Regions from separate parts of the Variovorax sp. Soil_C_33 genome, predicted to be linked through region 2. Evidence: predicted binding sites of a transcription regulator. Region 2 holds the regulator's gene; the other holds the start of a gene.

Region 1 (11,797 bases), on a different contig from region 2:
AGCCTCAGCGAGTTGGCGATCACGCTGACTGACGACAATGCCATCGCCGCTGCAGCCACGACCGGCGACAACAGAAGACCGAAGAACGGATACAGAACACCTGCAGCGATCGGAATGCCGGCAACGTTGTAGGCGAATGACAAGAAGAGGTTCTGGCGGATGTTCCTCATCGTCGCCTTGGAAAGCAGGCGAGCCCGAACGATGCCCATCAGATCGCCCTTCAGCAGCGTTACGCCGGAACTTTCCATAGCCACGTCGGTGCCGGTCCCCATCGCGATACCGACGTCTGCCGCGGCCAGGGCGGGTGCGTCGTTGACCCCATCGCCCGCCATGGCGACCACTCTACCCTCCGCCTTCAGCCGCTGGACAACAGAGGCCTTGTCCTCAGGAAACACGTCCGCGATGACTTCGTCGATGTCCAGCTCTCGCCCCACGGCCTCTGCCGTCGTCTTGCCATCGCCGGTCAGCATGACGATGCGCACGCCCGCATCGCGCAGGGCCTTCAGGGCCTGCGGCGTTGTGGCCTTGATGGGGTCGGCGATGGCGACGAAACCGGCAAGACGACCATCGAGTCCCACGAAGATGACCGTCGCCGACCTCGAACGCTGGGACTCTGCCTGCGCGGCCAGCGGGGCCGCATCGATGCCCTGCTCTGCGAGAAACTTGGCGCTCCCACAAACCACGCGTGAACCGTCGACGACCCCGACCACGCCCTTGCCGACGGGCGAGTCGAAGTCGCTCACGGACGACAGCGTCAGCTTGCGGTCCCGGGCTTCGGCCACGATGGCGGCGGCCAGCGGATGCTCGCTCGCACGCTCGACGCTCGCGAGCTTCTGCATCACCGCGGCCGCATCGAACCCGGCCGCCGGCGCGACGTCGACGACCTTCGGGCGGCCAACGGTTAAGGTACCTGTCTTGTCGACCACCAGCGTGTCGACCTTCTCCATGCGCTCAAGCGCCTCCGCATCCCGGATGAGCACGCCTTGTTGGGCGCCGCGGCCCACGCCCACCATGATCGACATCGGCGTCGCCAGGCCCAGCGCACACGGGCAGGCAATGATGAGCACCGCCACAGCCGCAATGAGCGCATAGGAGAACGCTGGGCTCGGACCCCAGACGAGCCAGGCGATGAATGTCAGCGCAGCGACCGCCATCACCGCCGGAACGAACCACCCTGCCACTTGGTCGGCCATGCGCTGAATCGGCGCGCGGCTTCTCTGCGCGGCAGCCACCATGTGGACGATTTGCGAGAGCAACGTGTCGGCGCCCACCTTCTGCGCGCGCATGACGAAACCACCGGTCTGGTTGAGCGTTCCCGCGGTGACCTTGGAGCCAGGCGCTTTTGCGACCGGCATCGGCTCCCCGGTGACCATCGACTCGTCGACCGTGCCCCTGCCCTGCGTCAGCTCGCCGTCGACCGGCACACCTTCTCGCCCGGGCGAACGCGCAGGAGCTCACCGACCTGGACGATGTCGAGCTGAACCGTCTCGTCGGAGCCATCCTGCTTCACTCGAACGGCCGTCTTGGGAGCAAGGTCGAGCAAGGCGCGAATGGCCCCCGAGGTCTTCTCGCGAGCGCGCAGCTCCAGGACTTGCCCCAGCAACACCAGCACTGTGATCACCGCCGCTGCCTCGAAGTAGATGGCCACGGCACCATCCTGCAGGCGAAACTGCGAAGGAAACAGCTGTGGCGCGAGCGTGCCGGCGATGCTGTAGACCCAGGCCGCGCCGGTCCCGAGCGCGATGAGGGTGAACATGTTCAGGCTTCGGTTCTTGACGGAGATCCATGCGCGCACGAAGAAGGGCCAACCGGCCCACAGCACCACCGGCGTTCCGAACAGCAGCTGCACCCAGTTCGAGGTCTGCTGTCCGGTCAGGTGATGGATATCGACCAGGTGCGCGCCCATCTCCAGCACGAGCACCGGGAGGGTGAGCACCAGGCCGCCCCAGAAGCGCCGCATCATGTCGCACAGCTCGGGGCTGTCGCCCGCCTGTGCCGTGGCCAGCACCGGCTCGAGCGCCATACCGCAGATGGGACAGTTCCCCGGCCCTATCTGGCGCACTTGCGGATGCATGGGACACGTGTACTCGACGTCCTTTGCGTCCGCCTTTGGCGTCATCGTCGATGGAGAAGGCGCTCTGCCTGGGTGCGCGCCGTGATCGTGATGGCCCAGACGTGCTGCGTGGTCGTGAGCGTGGTGCGCGTAGAGGTCGGCCGAGGTGTCGGAGGTCGATGGCATGTTTTCTTCCCGCAGGTTTGATGCAGTCTGTGCCTTCCCACGGGGGGGGAAAGTCAAGCCGCTCCTGAGCGCTTGCTTCAGCCCGAAGGTGGCGCAACGAGCAGGTAAGCGACCCATCCGAGAGTTGCCAGCAAGCCAACCCAACATGCCCAGAACAGGCTGAGCTCCCACCATTGCAGTTGGCGTTCGCCGACCTCCAGCCGATGCTTGAGCGTCATACCGGCGCCATGCAGCAGCACGCCGGTGCCGAACAAGGGCAGCGCAAATCGCTGCATCGGCATCGGCGCGAGCAACCCCAAACCCAGTCCAAGGGCGACAGCGCCGATGCCAGACAGCAGCTCGGCACTCTTGATGCGAGCCGAAACGCTAGGCATTCCGATGGCGAGCACGCCCCCATGAGGGAAGAAAGCGCGGTGTCACCGCTGCGTACACCCGCCAGGGGTCTCCGAACTCGTGCTCCGAATCGCGCTCTTCGGACATCGCCAGCCGAACGTACATCACGACCAGGACCGGGAACATGGCGAGCGTCAGCACCGTCGGCCACTGAAGCAGAAATCCGAACATGATGAGAACGAACGCAACGTACTGCGGATGCCGGATGAAGCGATATGGGCCGGCTGTCGCGAGTTCGTGTCGCCGCTGCGCGTAATACAACACCTGCCACGCCTTGGACAACAGCGCGAAGCCGGCGAAGATGGCTACGAAGCTCAGGATATGCAACACGCCGCTGTGCGGATTGCCGTGCTGGCCGGTGAACAGCCACCACAGGTGTCCCGCCTCGTGCCCGAACAGGTTGACATTGGGAAACTTGACGCTGAGCCAGCCGGACAACAGGAAAATCGTCAGCGGGAAGCCGTACATCTCTGCAAAGAGCGCCACGATGAAGGCCGAGTACGCACCGAAGCTCCTCCAGTCCCGAAGCGTGGTCGGCTTGAAGAAGCTGTAGGCGAATCCCACGAAGACGAAGGAGTTCAGCAATACCAGGCCCCAGAGGCCGTAGTCATTGTTGGCGCTGTTCATTGTCCTGCTCCCGTGGGGTGTGGCCTCGAGAATGCCCGCCCTGGCGGTGCCCGTGATGCATGAAGACGTGCATCAACGGACAGGCAAGCACGAGAAGGAACGGAAGCACCCCGAGCAAGTGCGCCCGGTGCTCCGTGTACAGGAAGAAGCCGCCGACGAGTGCGACGACAAGCAGGGCGATTCCGCCGGGCGAGCGCCAGAATGCCGGCGATCCGTTGCTTCGCGCATCCATCTCAATGCCTCCACGACCGAGGACGCTACCTGGCTGCCGGAGGCTTTGCCGCTTCCCGGTCCATCATCATCTGCATCATCATTTCCATCATGTCCATGCGGCGCTCCATCATGTTCTTCTGCATGGGCGGGTCCGCCGGCATCGAGGACTTGCCACCTGCTTGCCCCGGCATGCTGCTCCTCATCTGGCCCATCATGTTCATGCCGCCCTGCATCGCGCTCATATGGTCCTTCATCAGCGCCGAACGCTCGGCGGGCGTCTTGGCGGCCTTCATCTTCTGATGCATGTCCTGCATCAGCTTCATTTGCTCGTCGACCTTGGCGGTGTCGGCCTTCGCTGCGGTGGTTGCGGGGTGATGCGCGGCATGTTCATCAGCCTTTTTGGCTCCCGCGCCTGGGAACGATGAACAACCGGCAAGCGACATCAGCGCTGCGGTGATCAGGATCATCTTCTTCATTTCAGTTCCTTTCGATGCGAATGCAAAATCGGCGGCAATCGCTTAAGAGCATGCTCGCTGCAGTTGCTTGCTTCCTTGACGAATATCAATCGCGCGGCCTGATGCAACGCTGTGCGGAGCTTCCGCTCGCCACCGCCCGGATCAATTGCCGGACGCTTAACATCTGGATTTCGCCAACGAAATGCCCATCAACTACGCCAGACGCCTTACAGGTCGAAAACGAACCGCGAATGCGAATCGCCACCTGGGTTTCGCATTGGCATTCGTGGCCGGGGCCATCAATGCCGGCGGGTTCCTGGCCGTACAGCAGTACACCTCTCACATGACGGGCATCGTCTCCTCGATGGCCGACAACCTTGTCCTGGGCGTATACGACGTGGTGCTCAGCGGGGCGGGTGGGCTGTTGTCGTTCCTCGCAGGCGCTGCAAGCTCCGCGGTCATGGTCAACTACGCCCGGCGCCGCCGAATGCACAGCGAGTACGCGCTGCCGCTGTTGACGGAGGCCTCCTTGCTGATCTGCTTCGGCGTCCTTGGCGCCCGACTGTCCGACATGCGGGGCCTTTTTGTTCCAGTGACGGTGATGCTTCTCTGTTTCATCATGGGACTGCAGAACGCGGTGATCACCAAGCTGTCGCACGCCGAAATTCGAACCACCCACCTCACCGGCATCGTGACCGACATCGGCATCGAGCTTGGGAAGTTGTTCTATCGAAATGCCGCCGGCCCGCCCTCGCATCTGCGCGTCATTGCCAACCGAGACCGCCTGCGCGTTCTCACGCTTCTCGCTGTCTTCTTTTTTGCCGGTGGTGTGCTTGGCGCTGTCGGCTTCAAGTACGTCGGCTACGTCTCGACCGTGCCTCTCGCCCTGGTACTGCTGGGGCTTGCAATCGTTCCGGCGGCCGACGATCTGACGACTCTTGCGCGCCGCTGGGGCCGCGCGGCCAGGTCGCGAAAGAGGAACTGATTGACGCCTCTTCACGCGAGCGCTGGCGACTCGTGCAAGGCGTCCTGGGCATCGGACTTCCTACTTCACCAGCCAGTTCGGCAGGGCAACCCGAGGGTCGGGGCAAGCAGCGCACCGATCGCTTACCGCCGACAGGGCGCGATGGAAGTGCGCTCTCCCTCCGAGGCGGTCCAGTCGCATCGCCCGCGGCGACGGACGACTTCCGGGCCCACCGGTCGATGGACGACGTCAACTGGCTGCGCCCAACCCGATCGGTGCAGGCACTGCGTTGACAATGCGCGTGAAGAGCGCGTGGTAGTCCGCTTCGGGTTCGCATCCGGTCAACGGATCCCGGTTGGCGCTGAATGCCTCGTCGAGGTCCGCCCAATCGTCATCGGTGAGCACCCTTTCGGCTAATGGCAGTACCTCCCTCTCTTCCATCGCCATGTGCGCAAGATAGAAATCAACATAGCGCTCTGCCGCCTGCTCGAAGGCCTGCCGGCGTGGCTCGCCGATCATCTCGAAGCCGAGCAAGGCGTGTTCGAGCTCGCGGATTCTTCGCTCGCCACGCGCATGGTCGTCGTCCAGGCGATCGAGAAGTTCACGCGAAAGCGGCGTCCGCGCACGCAGCTTCGGAAACAACAACTCCGACTCCTTGCGATGGTGCCGTTTCTCGGGAAACTCGTCGACATAGAACAGCATCGCGCGCAGCGCGCCGAAGTCAGGCAGCGTACCTTGCCGCCGATGCTGCGCCAAGAGCAACAGAACGGAGCGCAGCATGGCCGACAGGGCCGAATGCTCATCACGGATGATTCGGGTGGTGGTGTGGACCATACAAATTCCAGTTGGAAAACTCTAGCCTCCCATGTCGGTCGTAGCGCGGCCTTGCTGCAGATCAAATGAACGTCGCTTTGGCCTGCGCATGATCCGGCGCGTGGCCCCAATGCGCCCAGATGGCGAAGCGAAGTGCTGGACTGCTCATGTATCGTCGCAGTGACGGCGTGCTCGAGGTGCTGCTGGTGCACCCCGTTGGGCCGTTCTGGGCGTGGCGCGACGAGGGCGCCTGGTCCTTTCCGAAGCGCGAGTACGACAGTGACGTCGAGAGCGCCCTTGACGCCGCCAAACGGGAGTTCGCCGAGGAGACCGGCTTTGTGCGCGGCACGCGCCACTTGAGCCTGGGAGAGGCTCGCCAGCGTAGCGGCAAGCTCGTGTCGGCCTGGTCCTTCGAAGACGATTGCGATCCCGAGGCGCGCTCGAATCCGGCAGCTTCGAGCTCGAATGGCCGCCGCGATCGGGCAAGCTCAGGACGTGCGCGAAAGCAGACCGGACTGCCTGGTGGTTCACGACGGCTGCAGCACGCAAAAACATCCTTCCCGGGCTGGTCGTTTTCATCGACCGCCTGGAAGCGCTCAGCGTGTAAGCCCGACGGGCGGTGTCACCGGCACGAAGGTGGTGATCGAACCGCGCCTGATCAGCAGGGCCACGGTCTCGCCCTGGCGGATCGATTCAAGCGCTCGGTCCAGATCGCTGATGCCGGAGACGCCGACATCGTTGACGGCCAGGATCACGTCGCCGAGGCGAAGACCTGCCCGCTGGGCGGATCCCGAGGTGGATCTCACATAGAGTCCCGGCTCGAGCAGCCCGCCCGCCTGCTTGGCTGTGCGCTCGACCAGGTCGAGCCCAAGACGCGGTTCGCGCCCGTCCCGGGAGGCGACGCGCTGCGGAAGATCGGGTGCGCTTTGCGCAACGGTGAGTTGCACCGTTAGCGGCGCCTTGCGCCGCCAGATGTTCAGCGTGATCGAAGTGTCTGGGCGGGCAGCCGCCACGCGTTGCTGGATCTCCGGGTAGGTCATGGCCGTGTTGCCGTCGACGCCCAGCACGACATCACCGCTGCGAAGGCCCGCATTCGCCGCCGGTCCGCCGGTATCGACACGCACAATCAGTGCCCCCAACGGAGCATCGAGCCCGAACGCGAGCGCAAGATCCGCGGTGAGCGCCTGAGTCCGGGCGCCAATCTGCCCGCGCGTCACGCGACCCGTCGACCGGAGATCGGCGGCAACCCGCATGGCCGTGTCGATCGGCAAGCTGAACGACACCCCCAGATATCCGCCACTATCCGAATAGATCATCGAGTTCATCCCGACGACTTCGCCGCGCTTGTTAAATAGAGGCCCCCCCGAATTGCCGGGATTGAGCGCGACGTCGGTCTGGATCATGGGCTCGCCGGTGCCGCCCGGCAGGAAGCGCGGATTGGCGCTCACCAAGCCGGCGGTCACGCTTTGCTCGAATCCGAATGGCGCTCCCAGCGCTGCCACCCATTCTCCGGCGCACAGGCGCGCGCTGCTGCCGATGGCAGCGACCGGCAGGTTCGTCGCGGCGATCCTCAGGAGCGCCACGTCTGTGCGCCGGTCGAGCCCGACGACGTCGGCCGGCCAACGACGCTGCCCCCCGACGAGGACCGATGTCTCCTGGGCCCCGCGCACCACGTGCGCGCTAGTCAGCACGTACCCATCAGCGCTCACGACAATGCCCGACGCAGACGCGCGCTCCGATCCCGGTCGGGATCGGGCCAGCATCCCGTTCTCATCGTTGTCGCCCCACTCTGTGCCTTGCCCGATCGCCAGCACGCTCACCACAGCCGGTGCCTGCCGTGCCACCGCCGCCACGAAGTCGGCACCCTGCCTCGGCGCGTCGACCTGGTCAAGACAGGGGCCATCGCGAGACCACGCATGCGTGGTGCCCAGAAACGCCAGTGCACCGAGCATCGCCGCCACGACACCGCGTGCGAACGGCTTGCGCAGCATCTCAGCGCACCAGCAGGACCGGCACCGTGCATTGCGCCAACACCTTCGTGGCGACAGAGCCGAGCACGAGATTCTTCAACGCACCGGCGCCGTGCGAGCCCATGACCAGCAGATCGAACTTGCCAGCTTGCGCGTACGCGGCGATCTCGTCGGCCGGATGGCCCACCTTGTGAACGAAGGAAGCCTCGATACCGTGCTCCGAGAGGAACGCCCGAATCGGCTCAAGCACCAGCCGCGCGTCATCTTCGTAGTAGCCATGAACGAGCTCAGGCCCCGCGAAGGCAGCCGCCCGGTGTGGTACAGGGAGAACCGAATAGAAAACCGTATAGGTATGACCTGCGCCCAGCCCATCCTTGTGCGCTGCCAGGTAGGAGAGCATGCGCTTCGTGTAGTCGCTGCCATCCACCGCGAGAAGAATCTTCATGATGTTCCTTCGATTGAAAGTCTCGGATCGCCTGATGTTCGTCGCGAGTTCATCGATCTCCTTTGCGCCAAATCAATATGTGCAGCGCCACCATTCCGATACTGACCGCCCCAACCTGCACCGAAGGAGCGCGTCATGTACCAGCAGATCCTTGTTCCCATCGACGGCAGTCCGACATCTCGCCGCGGCCTGGACGAAGCCATTCGCGTCGCCAAACTCACGCACGGACGGCTGCGGCTGCTCCATGTGATCGACGAACTGTCCTTCGCCCTTGCCATGGACGCCTACGCCGGATATGCCGGCGACTGGCTGAACGTGCTGCGCGAGAACGGCAAGCGCCTCCTCGATGAGGCCGCGGCCACCACACAGGCCGCCGGCATCGAAGCCGACGAGGTGTTGTGCGACAGTTTTGCGGGCTCGGTCCACGAGGTGGTCAATGCCGAAGCCGCCAAGTGGCCCGCAGACTTGATCGTCCTCGGCACCCACGGCCGCCGCGGGGTTGGCCGCGCCGTCATGGGCAGTAGCGCGGAGCACATCCTGCGCTATGCCTGCGTGCCGGTTCTGCTGGTCCGTGCGCCGGAGAGCGAATCGAAGGCCGATGCGATTCAGGCGCCAACGCATGTCAGCTTGCCGACCGGCGCCCTGGCCTTCGAGTGACTGGCCGCGCGCGTCGCCTCACCATCACACGAAGGACGGGTCATGTATCAGCGCATTCTTGTTCCCATCGATAGCAGTCCGCCATCCAATCGTGGACTCGAGGAGGCCATCCGCGTCGCCAAGCTGACCGGTGGACGGCTTCGCCTGATCCCTGTGGTCGATGAGCTTTCCATGGAGCTTTACACCTCGGCCCGTGCGGGCGGGTGGCTGGATGCGCTGCGCGCCAGCGGCGAGCGGATCCTCGAAAGAGCCAAGGCCGATGCACTGGGAAACGGCGTCGAGGTCGACACCGTGCTGCACAGCGACTTCTCCGGCCCGCTCGACCAAAAGGTGGCGTCCGAAGCAAGGAGATGGCCCGCAGACCTGATCGTCCTCGGCACTCATGGCCCGAGGAATCGGGCGCTGGATGTTGGGCAGCGATGCGCAGCGCATTCTGCGCACCTCGACGGCGCCCGTCCTGCTGGTGCGTGCGCAGGAGATCGATTCGTCGGCAGCGCGGGACCCGAATCGGGAACTTGCGGGCCGCTCGCCCGCCGCGGCGTTCGAATCGTGAGACGCGCGGTTCACGCAATGTTTCCTACGGATGCACTGCGTTGACGGTACCGTTAAGCGGGCGATCTAGATTGAGGCCGTGCCGGATCGCTTGTCTACCCTCTTCCAGCAGCAGCGAGGCGCACCAAGGAGAATGTGATGAACGCCTCGCATGCATCCAGCGGCTACGAACTGCGCTTCCAGCCACTCTTCGCCGGCCGACGCGCCTACGCCTTTCCGTGCGACCCGACAGGCCATGTGGACATGGATTCGCTCGGCGAGCGAATGCTGAACAACTATCTCTATGCGCGCGCCATGATCGGACGCGAACTTTCGTGGCCGGACGTGATTCCGAGCCTTCCAAACTGAGCGCCACCGCCAGCGGGAACTGGCGCCCCAGCCTCTCCACGCCGAATGAGAGTCCGGTACACCCCGACTCCGGTGCGCCGCCGGCTTGACTCATGGGGACAGCGCAAGCCAACGCGCGCTCAGTGCGACCGTATCCACCGGCTCGTCCGTGATGACCTCAAGCGCGAGAGCACACTCGCCCGGATCCAGTGGCTCGTGGGTGGCGAGCTGCCGCTCCAGCACGGCCAGGGTCGCCTCCGACGCATCGCGTCCCTCGGCTTCACGCGCCACCACCCGCCGCCGCAGCTGCGTATCGGCCGCGCGGCAACGAAGAATCGAAAACGGCACACGCAGCTCAGCCGCCAGCGCCCGGAACGCCAGCCGCTCGTCGCGACGCAGGAAGGCCGCGTCGACGATCACCGGGTAGCCGGCCTGCAGCGCTGCGCGCGCGCACTCGGCCAGCCGGGCCAAGGTGCGCCGCGTCGCATCCTGCGTGTAGATCTCGGCACCCTGCTCGGCTGAACGTTGCTGCGCCCCGAGCCCGAAGAGGCGTTTGCGCTCGACATCTGACCGGATGCGGATCGCGCCGGCGGCCGCGAGCAGCGCCGCGGCCATGGTCGACTTTCCCGAGCCCGACAGCCCGTGCGTGATCATCAGGCGCGGCGCGGCGCCTGAGGTCTGCTGTTCCGCACAGGCCAGGTAGTCCGGCTCGAGAGGCGGCGCAGCATCAGCGCCGGCGCGCACACGCAGCCGGCCGACCAGCGCACGCACCAGGGCTCTATACACCTCGTAGAAGCGCAACACCGGCACACCGGCGTAGTCGCCGCTGTGCTGCAGGTACGCGTCGAGAAAGCGGAACGCGAGATCCTTTCGACCATGCGCCTTGAGGTCCATCGTGAGGAAGGCGACGTCGCTCATCACGTCGATCCAACGCAGAGCAGGATCGAATTCGATGCAGTCGAAGGCGGTCAGGTGGTCATCGACCAGCACCACATTGGCCAGATGAAGATCGCCGTGGCATTCGCGCACCGCACCGCTGCGCTGCCGCGCAAACCAGGCCGTGCGCAACGCCTTCCTTTGCTCGAAAATCCATGCCTGCAGATTCCTTGTGCGCTTCGCGCCATCATCGGCGCGCAGACGTGCCAAGGCATCGACTGCCGAGCGCCCCACCCGGGTCGGAGCACCGAACGCGGACGCCGGCGCCGCAACCTGTGCCTGGGCGTGGAAGGCGGCCAGCCGCTGCGCAAACTGTTCAAGACGGCCATCCGCCAGCCGCCCGGCCGGCAGCAAGCGTTGCAGCAATGCATCCTCGGGAAAGCGCCGCATGCAGACGACGAAGTCGATGGCTTCGCCTTCACCCAGGCGCGGAGCCTGCCTGGTGCCGGTCACCGGCACCACGCCGAGGTACAGCGAAGGCGCAAGCCGCCGGTTGAGGCGCACTTCCTCCTCGCAATAATGCTTGCGTGCCGCGAGCGTGCTGAAGTCGAGGAAACCCAAGGAGACAGGCCTTTTCAGCTTGTAGGCCACCTGCGCGGTCAGCAGCACCCAGGAGATGTGGGTCTCCACCAGCGCGACCGCTTGGCCGGTGTCCGACCGCAGGCGATCGCGCAGGGCCGTCACCAGCGTACGGTCTGCCGCGACGGCCGCGGAATCCGTCAACTTCATGCCCACAGTCTCCATGGCCTGGGTCCACTCGTTCCGAGCGCGGGATCGGACGAGACTACTTCGCCTTGCGCTTCTTGCCGCGTCTGGCCTTCTCCTTGACCTGCTGCTGGTTGGCCTTGTGCAACAACTGCTTCTTGAACTCCCCGACCGCCGACCGGTCATGCGCGTAGCTGACGACTCGGTAGACATGGCGGGCGACGTTGCCGCTTCCCACATTGCAGACCACCGTGTCATTCTCGCCGTCGAAATCGGGGGCCTCCTGGCCGAGCCAGTCGTGGTTTTCTATGGTGGTTTCGATGCGGCAATCGGCCGGCAGCCCGATGCCCATCCTCCTGAGAAACTCCCGCGGCCTGCCGAGATAGGCCTTGAATTCCAGGGGCGTGCACTCCCAGAAATGGGCATTGAAGGGTTCTGCCCGAAGGATCTTGGACCGGGCGGAGAAATCGACGATCTTTGTGGGCATGCTCAGACTCCTGG
Region 2 (11,797 bases):
TCGCCATCATCGTGCGCTCCGATCTCAAGGGCGCGGGACTTGGCAGGCTTCTGTTCCAGCAATTGATTGACCACGCGATCAGCCGCGGAACCGGCCGTCTCGTGGGCATCGTGCTGCGCGAGAACAAGCGGATGCTGAATCTCTGCCGCGATCTGGGCTTCGAGGCGGACCCGACGGAGCCGGCCGGCTCGGGCGTGCGGCGCATGGTCAAGACCCTGGGCAGCCCGGTCGCCGATCCTTGATCCAACGCAAGCACGCCGGGGCGCGACTGAAGCACGATGCATGCACTCGAATTCCATGGAGAACACGCAATGAACCGGAATGTCGGAAACGCCGATCGCCTCCTTCGTATCACCGCGGGTGCCGCGCTCATCGGCATGTCGGTTGCCGGCGCGATCGGCCCATGGGGGTATTTCGGCATCGTGCCCCTGTTGACGGGCCTGCTGGGTGCGTGTCCCGCCTACACGCTGTTCGGCGTCAGCACCTGTGGCAGCCCCGGCTCCCGAGACCGGCCAGGACGGCCGTGATGCCGCCCCATCGAAGCGCCTGGGAAGACCTGCCATGTGGATGATCGTCGCGGCATTGGTGCTGCTCGGTGCGGCGGCGCTGTGGCTCTTCTTTCAGGCGCTGATTGCCTGGATCACCCTGGACTGATGCCACTGCGATGTCCCTGGCGCGGCCGCCTCGTTCGCACTGCGTTGAAGGGGGGCCGCCGTCAAGGCGCGGTCACGGCCGAATCACCTTGCAGCGCCTGCTTTCTCGCTCTCCACGATGCTTCGGCAGCGCCGTGGCTGACCCTCGCCGAGCTACGCAAGGCCTCGCGCGCAGTCCCCAATGCCTCGTAGGCCGTTGCTGCGGCTCGCTTGGCCTCCGCCCTGTTCGCCCCAGGGGTTCGCTCGGACGCTGCTTCGAATTGTTCGAGTGCCCGGGTCCAGGCCATGGAGGCTTGCTCGCTTGCGTGCGCCGCCTCCCGGGCCGCGATCTCGGCGCGGCTGGTCGCGAGAGCGGCCGCCACAAGCGCCGTTTGCCAGGCGTGGTGCGCAGACGACTGGGTCTTCCGTGCCGCGCGGCGCGCCGCTTGCGCGTTGCGATCGGAGGGCGAGCGTGCATAGCTTCTGGCCTTCACCAGCGCGGCACCGCCGTCCCGTGAGGCCTTCCGCGTTGCCGAAACGGCATCGAGCGCCGCCTGGTACGCGCGGTCATGCATCGTCAAGCGCTGCGTCTGCGCCGGGAGTTGCGCCCGTGCTTGCGCTGGCGGGGGCGCCGCGCCCTGCTGGGCGGCGCAGGGAACTCCCAGCGCGATCCACGCAGCCGACAAGACGAAGAGCGTGACGGCGCGATTGTTCATTAATGCTCCCCTTTCTAACGGCACCAGAGCGCAATCTGATGACTCAGATCGGTCCACAGCGCTTGCAGCGCCACCGCTGCGAGCAGTCCGCCCGCAATCCGGGTCCCCCATTCCCTGCGCGCCATGCCGACCCCCAGGCGCAGGCGCTGCCACAGCCAGGGCGCAAGAACCAGCGACACGGTGCCACCTGCGGCGAAGAGCGCCATGACCCAGGCGCCTTGCAGCGGCCCGTTGGCCAAGCTCGCGAGCATGAGTGCCGAGTAGAGCAGGCCACAAGGCATGGAGACCCAGAGCGCGCCGGTCACGAGCAATCCACCGAGCGAACCGGTGAGTGGGCGAAGGCGCATCGAGAGCGTACGCCCGATGCCTTGCGCCCAGAGCGGTTGGCGCCCCAGGGCGGCAAGCCCCAGGCCCCAGGCGAGGACGAACACGTGAAGCAATACCCACAGAGGCCGCAACGCCGCAACCTGTTCGCTCGCGAAGGCCAGGCTCTGCACCGCCGCCGCGGCCAGCGCACCGGCGGCCGCATAGCCGGCCATCCGGCCCGCGTGGAAGACCACGGATACGGAAGGATCTCGCGCATCGGTCGCCAGCATCGCGGCGCCGCTCGCGGGCGCGCGAACGATGCGGATCACCCCGGAGCAGGCGGCACCGCACATCGCGACGCAGTGGGGTCCGCCGATCAATCCCATCAGGAGCGCAGTGCTGGCAAGTGCGGTCTGCATGGTCAGACGAAGTGGTCCATGCCGATGTAGACACAACCAGCCGCCGTGAGAGCGGCGATCGAGCGCGACAGCATCTCGACCTTGGCTTTGGCGTCGGCAGACGGCAGAACGAGCGATGAGTCGGCGGGGGCGACGGCAGGAGAGTTCATTTGCGGCGGTCAGTCTGCGGGCGGTGACCCACTATGCGGCCAGGTCGACCCGCCATCCTTGATGTGCGTCAAGCCCGCACGGTGCACCGCACCACAGAATGGCCACAAACCCCGACACCATCATGAAAGCCGAACACATCAAGGTCGCCTGCTCCAGCTGCACCCTGCGCGAACTGTGCATGCCTGCGGGCCTGGAGCCGGGCGAGCTGAAACGCATCGACGAGATCGTGGCCACGAGGCGCAAGGTCAGGCGCCGCGAGACGCTCTTTCGCAACGGCGAGCCCTTCACCTCCCTCTACGCGATCCGCACGGGCGTCTTCAAGACCCGCGTGGCGACCGAGGACGGGCGCGACCAGGTCACCGGTTTCCAGATGGCCGGCGAAATCATCGGCCTGGACGGCATCGTCAACAACCAGCACACCTGCGACGCGGTGGCGCTCGAGGATGCCGAGGTCTGCGTGATGCCCTTTCACCGTATCGAGGAACTCTCGCGCGAGGTCGCTGCGCTGCAGCGCCACGTGCATCAGATCATGAGTCGCGAGATCGTGCGCGAGCACGGCGTGATGCTGCTGCTGGGGAGCATGCGGGCCGAGGAGCGCCTCGCGGCCTTTCTGCTCAACCTCGTGCAGCGCCTGCATGCGCGCGGCTTCTCGCGCTCCGAGTTCGTGCTGCGCATGACGCGCGAGGAGATCGGAAGCTACCTCGGGCTCACCCTCGAAACGGTGAGCCGGACGCTCTCCAAGTTCATGGAGGATGGCATCGTCGAGGTGGAGAAGCGCAACCTTCGCATCGTCGACGCCGAGGCGCTGCGGCGCATCGTCAATCCTCCGGGTTGTTGATCTCGGAGGCTGGCCTGGTCAGAAGCAGCGTCAACGCGCTCGACCCTGTTGCCAGCACCCAGAAGGCGAAGAAGCCGGCCGCGTAGACCGCATGGCGCGACAGGCCGACGGCCTCGCCGCGCCAGTGAAGGTCGCCCGGATCGACCAGCGCGAACACCAGCAGTTCGGCCACGCTCGCCAGCAAGAAGGCGGGCCAGAGAATCGACATCCAGTCGCGCGTCTTCATGGCCGTCAGCGCTTGGGTGCGGGCAGGTCGGCGTCAGGCGTCGCCGCGTGGTTGCGCCCCGCCAGAGCGGGCATAAGCTTCTTCTCGACCGGTGGCTTGTTGATCTCGATGCCTTTTCGGTAGTAGTCCGGCGCCACCACCGGATCGGGCGTGCGCAGGGCGAGCCAGAGCGTCACGAAGCTGGCGACGACGACCAGGGCGGGCCCGGCCATCACCATCCACAGCAGCGGGAACTGCCACCAGGGGTCGCTCTTCGGGGAAGTCATCACGTGATCGTTCATCTCGTTTCCTTTCAGCGAACTCAACGAGGCACCAGGAAGGTCGCCTTCTCCGACACCTGCGCGCTGCCGTCGGCCGAGCGCACGTCGAAGTGCACGACGTGGGAACCCGCGGTGGCACTGCCATAGGGAAGCTGCAGGCGCACCGCGACCCAACGCGATTGCGCCGAACCGACCTCGACCGGTTCAGGCGGCGACACGCTCAAGCCCTGCAGTCCCGTAGCTTCGATGCGGTAGCGCTGCACCTGCTCGGTCGCGTTCATGATCTGCAGCCGATAGACGTTCTCGAGTTGGCCGCCCTCGACGATGCGCGCGAGCGAGGCCCGGTCGCGCACCACGTCGACCTTCAGCGGCATGCGCACGACCAGGCTCGCCAGCACGCCCATCGTCAGCGCAGCGAGCAAGCCCGTGTAGATCAGCACCCGTGGGCGCAGCACGCGGCGCAGCACCTGCCTGGGCGTCCAATGGCCGGCCATGCCGTTCTGTGTCGCGTAGCGGATCAGACCTCGCGGCGAGGCCATCTTGTCCATTACCGTGTTGCAGGCGTCCACACAGAGGCCGCAGCCGATGCACTCGTACTGAAGCCCCTTTCGGATATCGATGCCGGTCGGGCAGACCTGCACGCACAACGAACAATCGATGCAGTCACCAAGCCCCTGAGCCCGGGCGTTGCTGCTCTTGGAACGCACCCCACGGGGTTCGCCACGCTCGCTGTCGTAGCTCACGATCAGCGTGTCGCGATCGAACATGGCGCTCTGGAAGCGCGCATAGGGACACATGTACATACAGACCTGCTCGCGCATGAAACCCGCATTGCCGTAGGTCGCAAAGCCGTAGAAGAAGACCCAGAACACCTCCCACGAGCTCATGCGCGTCTGCAGGAACGCGAGGCTCAACTCGCGAATCGGCGTGAAGTAGCCGACGAAGGTGAAGCCGGTCCACAGTGCGATGCCGAGCCACACGATGTGCTTGAACCATTTCTTGACCAGCTTCTCCAACGAGAGATCGCCCTCGTCCAGGCGCATGCGCGCGATGCGGTTGCCTTCGATCTTGTGCTCGACCCACATGAAGATCTCGGTGTAGACGGTCTGCGGACAGGCATAGCCGCACCACAACCGCCCCGCCACCGCGGTGAAGAGGAAGAGCGACAGCGCCGAGATCACCAGCAGCCCGGTGAGGTAGATCAGATCCTGCGGGTACAGCACCAGCCCGAGGATGTAGAAGCGCCGCGCGCCCAGGTCGAACAGCACCGCCTGGCGCTGCCCCCATTCGAGCCAAGGCAGGCCATAGAAAACGAGCTGCGTCAGGAACACCATCGCCCAGCGCCAGCGCGCGAAGACGCCGAGCACCGTGCGGGGGTAGACCTTCTGGTGCGCGACGAACAGGCCGCCACCTTCCTTGGCGGCGGCGATCGGGATCACCCGACGCCTCACCGGGGTCGACGCGGAAGCGGCATCCTTCATGACAGCCTTAGGGAGCAGCGCCAGGCTTGTTCGACAAGCCCCAGACATAGGAGGCCAGCACATGGATCTGGGCCTCGGTCAGTCGGCCCTGCTGCCCCGGCATCTGATTGGTCCTGCCTGTGTTGATGATCGAGACGATAGCCTCCTGGCCGTATCCATGCAGCCAGACTCTGTCGACAAGGCTGGGCGCGCCAACCGCCGGATTGCCTGTTCCCGCGACGCCGTGGCAGGCCGCGCAGGCGCTGAACTTGCTCTTGCCCAGGCCGGCGCGGACCGAATCGTGCGGGCTGCCCGAAAGGCTCAGCACATAGTTGGCGACGTTCTTGACATCCTCGGGGGTGCCGACCGCCTCGGCCATCGGCGGCATCACGCCCTTGCGACCCAGGGTGATCGATTCCTTGATCTTCTCCGGCGCACCGCCGTGCAGCCAGTCGCCGTCGGCCAGGTTCGGGAAGCCCTTGCTGCCGCGCGCGTCCGAGCCGTGGCACTGCGCGCAGTTGTTGAGAAACAGGCGTTCCCCGATCGCAGTCGCTGCGGGTTCGCTCGCGACGCGCTCGATCGGCATGGCCGCATAGGCGGCATAGACGGGCTCGAGTTCGTGCGTGGCCCTGGCAAGGTCCTTCGCGTACTCGTTCTCGGTACTCCATGCGAGCTCGCCCTTGTAGCTGCCCAGACCAGGGTAGGCGACCAGGTAGGCCAGGCCAAAGACGATCGTGATCACGAAGAGGCCGACCCACCAGCGCGGCATCGGGTTGTTGGCTTCGCGCAGGTCCTCGTCCCAGACATGTCCGGTCGTTCCATCGGTCCCGCCCGGAACCTTCGCGCGGGCAACGAGCCACAGCAGCAGCGCACACAGCACGATGCTGCCGAGCGTGGCAAGGGCCACGTAGTTCGCCCAGAAGTCGCTGAAGAAATCGCTCATGTTGTTCTCTCAGTCCTGTTCGAACGGCAGCTGGGCTGCGCCCTCGAACCGTTTCGCGTTGCGGCGCGAGTAGGCCCATACGAAGATGCCGATGAAGGTGGCGAAGGAAGCCAGCGTGGCCACGATCCGCAAGGTGGTGATGTCCATGGCGTGCTTCTTACTTAACGGCGAGGCCGAGCGATTGCAGATAGGCCACCAGCGCGTCCATCTCGGTCTTGCCCTTCACCTCGGCCGCCGCAGTGGCGAGCTGCTCATCGGTGAAAGGCACGCCCACGCGGCGCAGGGCACGCATGTGCGAGACGGCCTGGGCGCCATCGAGCGACGCCTTCTCGAGCCAGGCGTAGGCCGGCATGTTCGACTCGGGAACCAGGTCGCGGGGGTTATTCAGGTGGATGCGGTGCCACTCGTCGCTGTACTTGCCGCCGACGCGCTGCAGATCAGGGCCGGTGCGCTTGCTGCCCCACTGGAACGGGTGGTCGTAGACGAATTCGCCGGCGACCGAGTAGTGGCCGTAGCGCAGCGTCTCGGCCCGGAACGGCCGGATCATCTGCGAGTGGCAGTTGTAGCAGCCCTCGCGCACGTAGACGTCGCGGCCCAGCACCTGCAGCGAACTCGGCGGGTGCATGCCCGTCACGGCCTGCGTGGTCGATTTCTGGAAGAACAGCGGCACGATCTCGACCAGCCCGCCGACGGCGACGACCAGCAGGATCAGCACGATCATCAGGAAGTTGTTGGTCTCGATCTTCTCGTGCGAGAAGCCGGACTTGGGAGCGTTGGAACTCATGCTTTTCTTTCTCAGGCGTGAGCGGCTGCCGGCAGCGGAATGGATGCGCGCACCGAGCGTCCCGCGATGACAGTCATCCAGACGTTCCACGCCATCACCAACATGCCGCCCAGGTAGAGCAGACCGCCAATCAGGCGCACCACGTAGTAGGGATAGGTGGCCTTGACGCTCTCGACGAAGGTGTAGGTGAGCGTGCCGTCCGGGTTGATGGAGCGCCACATCAGGCCCTGCATGACGCCGGCGATCCACATGGCGGCGATGTAGAGCACGATGCCGATGGTCGACATCCAGAAATGCAGTTCGATCGCCTTGACGCTGTGCATCTCGGTGCGGCTGTACATCCTCGGGATCAGGTAGTAGAGCGAGCCCATCGAGATCAGTCCCACCCACCCGAGCGCGCCGGCGTGCACGTGGCCCACGGTCCAGTCCGTGTAGTGGGAGAGCGCGTTGACCGTCTTGATCGACATCATCGGACCCTCGAAGGTCGCCATGCCGTAGAACGAGAGCGCCACGATCAGGAAGCGCAGGATCGGATCGGTGCGCAGCTTGTGCCAGGCGCCCGAGAGGGTCATGACGCCGTTGATCATTCCGCCCCAGCTCGGCGCCAGCAGGATCAGCGAGAACACCATGCCGATCGACTGGGTCCAGTCCGGCAGCGCGGTGTAGTGCAGGTGGTGCGGTCCTGCCCACATGTAGGTGAAGATCAGCGCCCAGAAGTGAACGATGGAGAGCCGGTATGAATACACCGGCCGGCCTGCCTGCTTGGGGATGTAGTAATACATCATCCCGAGGAAGCCGGCCGTGAGGAAGAAGCCGACCGCGTTGTGGCCGTACCACCACTGCACCATCGCGTCCTGCACGCCGGCATAGGCCGAGTAGCTCTTCATCAAGCCGGCGGGCATCGCCACGCTGTTGACGATGTGCAGCAAGGCGACCGCGATGATGAAGGCGCCGTAGAACCAGTTGGCCACGTAGATGTGCCGGACCTTGCGCGTGCCGATGGTGCCGAAGAACACGACCGCATAGGCCACCCACACGAGGGCGATCAGGATGTCGATCGGCCATTCGAGCTCCGCATATTCCTTGCCGCTCGTGTACCCCATGGGCAGGCTGATGGCCGCGGCCACGATGACGGCCTGCCAGCCCCAGAAGACGAAAGAAGCCAGCGCCGGCGCGAAAAGGCGCACCTGACAGGTGCGCTGCACCACGTGGAAGCTGGTGGCCATCAGCGCGCAACCGCCGAAGGCGAAGATCACCGCGTTGGTGTGCAGCGGCCGCAGCCGGCCGTAGCTGAGCCAGGGAATGCCGAGGTTGAGCTCGGGCCAGGCCAGCTGCGAGGCGATGATCACGCCAACGAGCATGCCGACCACCCCCCACACGACCGACATCAGGGCGAACTGCCGCACGACGGTGTCGCTGTAGACCGCTGCGGGAGGATTGGATACTTGCATCTTCTGGCCTTCTCGTGGATTGCGGTCAGTGTCCCGGCGCGGCATGAGAGGCGGTTTGATGCAGATCAATCGTTGCGCAGAATGCGCTCGCCCTCGCCTTCGACGTCGTCGAATTGGCCACGCTCGACGGCCCACCAGAGCCCGCCCAGGATCACCAGCACGAGCACGACCGAAAAGGGAATCAGGAGAAACAGGATGTCCATCAGCGTCCTGCCTCCACGGGCCGGGCCAGGCGCGCCGCATTGAGCACCACGACCAGCGAACTCGCCGCCATCCCGAGCCCGGCAAGCCAGGCCGGCAGCCAGCCTGCGGCGGCCAGCGGCACGCAAAGCGCGTTGTAGCCGGCGGCCCACCAGAGGTTCTGCCGCACCACCCGCAGCGTGCGGCGCGCCTGCGCGGCGGCTTGGGCAATGACGGCGAGCGAGCCGCCCAGCACGACGAAGTCGGCACGCGCCTGCGCCAGCGGAACGGCATTGCCGAATGCGAAAGAGACATGCGCGTGCGCGAGGACCGGGCCGTCATTGAGGCCGTCACCGACCATCGCGACGCGCCGGCCCTGCGTCTGCAGCGCCTGCAGGACACGAAGCTTCTCCTCGGGCGCGCAGTCGCCCCTGGCATGCTTGATGCCGGCACGGGAGGCGACCTGGCGCGCGGCCGCGTCGCGGTCACCCGAGAGAAGCTGCACCGACACGCCCTGCCCTTGCAGCGCAGCCACCGCGACGCTCGCATCGGGGCGAAGATCTTCGGCCAGCACGAAGCTCGCCAGCCAGCCCTGTGCGTCGCTCATATGCACCTGCGGGGCGTCGATCTCCAGTGCAGGCACCCCGCAAAAAACTGCCGAGCCCAGGCGCACGCAACGGGCGGTGTCGTCCATCGCCGCTTCTCGGCGAACACGTGCCTCGAGTCCGAGCCCACCATGCTCGGTCAGTTGAAGGACCTCCCATGCCGGCGCGGCACGGAGCTGGGCACTCCAGGCCGCGACGAGCGCACGGCCTGCGGGATGCAGCGACTGCGCGGCGATCGCCGCGGCAAGCTCCACCGCGTCGCCGGGGCGCATGCCTTGGCGGCAATAGGCGCGGTCAAGTCGGGGCACATCGCGCGTCAGCGTGCCGGTCTTGTCGAAGATCACGGTGTCGATCGAGGCGAGCGCCTCGAGCGCCTGCAGATTGCGCACCACGACGCCGCGACGCGCCAGGAAGCCCGCACTCGCGAGCATCGCCGCCGGCGTGGCGAGCGACAACGCGCAGGGGCAAGTGACGATCAGCACCGCCACCGCGACCATCAGCGCCCGGCCCGAGTCGACCGGCCACCAGAATGCCGCGGCAAGGACGGCGGCAGCCAGGACGGCCACCAGGAAGGGCCGCGCCGCGCGATCCGCGAGCCGGGCGAGCCGCGGCTTCTGCAGCGACGCGCTCTCCATCAGCGCCACGATCTGCGCGAAGCGCGTGTTCCGGCCCAGCGACTCAACCTGGATCTGTACCGCGGACGACAGGTTGTGACTGCCGGCCAGAACGCGCGTGCCGCATGGGCGCGGCACCGGGTGCGATTCGCCAGTCAACAAGGCCTCATCCGCCGTGGTGTCGCCCGCGGTCACGACGCCGTCGGCAGGAAAGGCCTCGCCCGGCAGCACGCGCACGATGTCTCCAAGCGCAAGCCGGCGCACGGCCACGCGAGCGAACATGCCGTCGGCGCCGAGCCGCTCCACGCTGTCGGGCAGCCGGTTCATCAAGGCTTCGAGAGCGCCGGCCGTGCGGTCGCGCAGGCGCGTCTCCAGCCAGCGGCCGGTGAGCAGGAAGAACACGAACATCGTGAGGGAGTCGAAGTACACCTCGCCGCCCAGCGGGCCAGAGGCATCGAAGGTGGCTGCCGTGCTGACAACGAAGGTGATTGCGATGCCGAGCGCAACCGGCAGGTCCATGCCGATGCGCTTTCGGCGCAGATCGAGAAGCGCGCTGCGAAAGAACGGGCCGCACGAGAACAGGATCACCGGCAGGGTGAGCACCCAGGAGGCCCAGCGCAGCAGCTGCGCGGCATCGGGCGTCATGTCGCCGGGCTCGGCGATGTATGCCGGGTAGGCATACATCATCACCTGCATCATGCAGAAGCCCGCGACCAGCCAGCGCCAAAGCGCGAGCCGCGCCTCACGCGCGCGCCGTGCACGCACGAACATGTCGCCAGCCGGCACAAGCCGGTATCCGGCTGCCGCGCAGGCCGCAAACCAGCGAGACGGCTTCACGGCCGCGGTCAACCACACGATACGAGCGCGCCGGGCTGCGGCATTGACTTCGACCTTCTCGACGCCCGGCACCTGTGCCAGCGCCGCCTCGACCGTGAAGGCGCAGGCTGCGCAATGCATGCCTTCGACCACAACATGCGATTCCCAGCGGCCGGTGGCACGCTCGTCATCGAGAGGGCGACCGAACGCCGGCCACTCAGCCGGGTCGTCCAGCAGTGACCAGTTCGTCTGTGCCGCGTCACCGGCGGAATTGGTCTCCACGCGGGCGGACGGGTTGAACGCAGCTGCAGCTTGCATCGTGCAAGGCTATTGGCACGCACGCATCCCGGCCTTGATCTGCATCAAGCTCCAGCCACACCCTGATGCGTACGCTTGGGACATTCATCCGCATAGGGGAAAGTTCATGTTCAAACGCATCCTCGTCGCCACGGACGGCTCCGCGCTCTCGAAGAAGGCCGTGAAGAGCGCCGTCGAGCTGGCGGCGCAGAACAATGCCGACCTCGTGGCAGTCACGGTCATACCTCGGTATCCGAAGAGCTATTTCGACGGCGCGATGGTCTTCTCGCACGACGAAGTCGCGCGCATCGAGCGGCAGTGGGCCGAGAGCGCGCAGGGCACGCTGGATGAAGCCACTACGCTGGCAGAGGCGGCAGGCGTCAGGAGCAAGACGGCAACCATCAACTCGGACCTCGTGGGGGACGCAGTGATCGCGGCCGCGAAGAAGCACAAGAGCGACCTGATCGTCATGGCATCGCACGGCCGCAAGGGCATCAAGAGGCTGTTGCTCGGGAGCGAAACCCAGCACGTGCTGACCCATTCGGCGTTGCCGGTGCTGGTGCTTCGCTGATGAGGAGTTGACCCGATGACCTCGAGGCACACACGCACGCTGAAGGCGCTGGCCTTCGTTCTTGCAACCCTTGGAGCCACCGGCCTGCTGGTGGCCGCAGGTCTTGCCGAAGAGCCGCAGCCGGCGGCCGCGAGCGCTTGCATCGTCTGTCTGCCGGTCAATGCCCGTTGAGGGCAGAGCGCAGCCCTGCCAACGCACCGCCCGTGGGACGACGAGCTTTCAAGACGCGGAGGGTTCCCCCCTCAAGGGGCTCGCAGTTGCCCCGGGGACTTCTTCGCGCTTGCGCCGTGCCGCTTGCGCCTGGGTGATGTTTCCTTCGTTTGAGCCTTGATCGCATCGTCATCGCGCGACCGTCCGCCGGCGTCCAGCGACAGAACGCCGCGTTCACCGTCTCGAAGCTCTTGCAGCAGCGAAGCCGCAGCCAATCTGAATTTCAATGATGGTCGTGCCATGACGTCTCCGTGGACAATGGCCGAGACTAACGCGCCGCCGGGACGGGGCACTTGCGCTCAATCAAGCTTTGCCACGC

The links. Region 2 encodes FNR, which switches genes on or off when oxygen is low (the NO sensors DNR and NnrR bind a similar motif). Its sites were predicted from a motif close to TTGATNNNNATCAA; they were not measured.
Region 1: the regulator FNR is predicted to act here: its motif matches at 8,182-8,195, upstream of AC3A6B_RS26975 (universal stress protein).

What each region holds. Positions count from the first base shown of each region.
Region 1 is NZ_JBDGJK010000023.1:33,285-45,081, forward strand. Features, by position in the region: partial or broken gene AC3A6B_RS26930 (copper-transporting P-type ATPase) at 1-2,119, opposite strand, end outside; gene AC3A6B_RS26935 (hypothetical protein) at 2,317-2,628, opposite strand; gene AC3A6B_RS26940 (methyltransferase family protein) at 2,606-3,259, opposite strand; gene AC3A6B_RS26945 (DUF2933 domain-containing protein) at 3,240-3,491, opposite strand; gene AC3A6B_RS26950 (hypothetical protein) at 3,517-3,948, opposite strand; gene AC3A6B_RS26955 (YoaK family protein) at 4,130-4,912, shown strand; gene AC3A6B_RS26960 (hemerythrin domain-containing protein) at 5,141-5,725, opposite strand; partial or broken gene AC3A6B_RS26965 (hypothetical protein) at 5,872-6,012, shown strand; gene AC3A6B_RS26970 (trypsin-like peptidase domain-containing protein) at 6,301-7,695, opposite strand; gene AC3A6B_RS26975 (universal stress protein) at 7,697-8,119, opposite strand; gene AC3A6B_RS26980 (universal stress protein) at 8,255-8,776, shown strand; gene AC3A6B_RS26985 (universal stress protein) at 8,819-9,373, shown strand; gene AC3A6B_RS26990 (hypothetical protein) at 9,467-9,676, shown strand; gene AC3A6B_RS26995 (bifunctional aminoglycoside phosphotransferase/ATP-binding protein) at 9,767-11,320, opposite strand; gene AC3A6B_RS27000 (hypothetical protein) at 11,376-11,783, opposite strand.
Region 2 is NZ_JBDGJK010000015.1:32,917-44,713, forward strand. Features, by position in the region: gene AC3A6B_RS21675 (bifunctional acetate--CoA ligase family protein/GNAT family N-acetyltransferase) at 1-242, shown strand, start outside; gene AC3A6B_RS21680 (YgaP family membrane protein) at 279-527, shown strand; gene AC3A6B_RS21685 (hypothetical protein) at 716-1,348, opposite strand; gene AC3A6B_RS21690 (sulfite exporter TauE/SafE family protein) at 1,363-2,073, opposite strand; gene AC3A6B_RS21695 (hypothetical protein) at 2,076-2,222, opposite strand; gene fnr (fumarate/nitrate reduction transcriptional regulator Fnr) at 2,345-3,061, shown strand; gene AC3A6B_RS21705 (hypothetical protein) at 3,042-3,287, opposite strand; gene AC3A6B_RS21710 (FixH family protein) at 3,293-3,568, opposite strand; gene ccoG (cytochrome c oxidase accessory protein CcoG) at 3,589-5,028, opposite strand; gene ccoP (cytochrome-c oxidase, cbb3-type subunit III) at 5,036-5,950, opposite strand; gene AC3A6B_RS21725 (cbb3-type cytochrome oxidase subunit 3) at 5,960-6,097, opposite strand; gene ccoO (cytochrome-c oxidase, cbb3-type subunit II) at 6,108-6,734, opposite strand; gene ccoN (cytochrome-c oxidase, cbb3-type subunit I) at 6,746-8,185, opposite strand; gene ccoS (cbb3-type cytochrome oxidase assembly protein CcoS) at 8,251-8,388, opposite strand; gene AC3A6B_RS21745 (heavy metal translocating P-type ATPase) at 8,388-10,718, opposite strand; gene AC3A6B_RS21750 (universal stress protein) at 10,825-11,268, shown strand; gene AC3A6B_RS21755 (hypothetical protein) at 11,284-11,439, shown strand.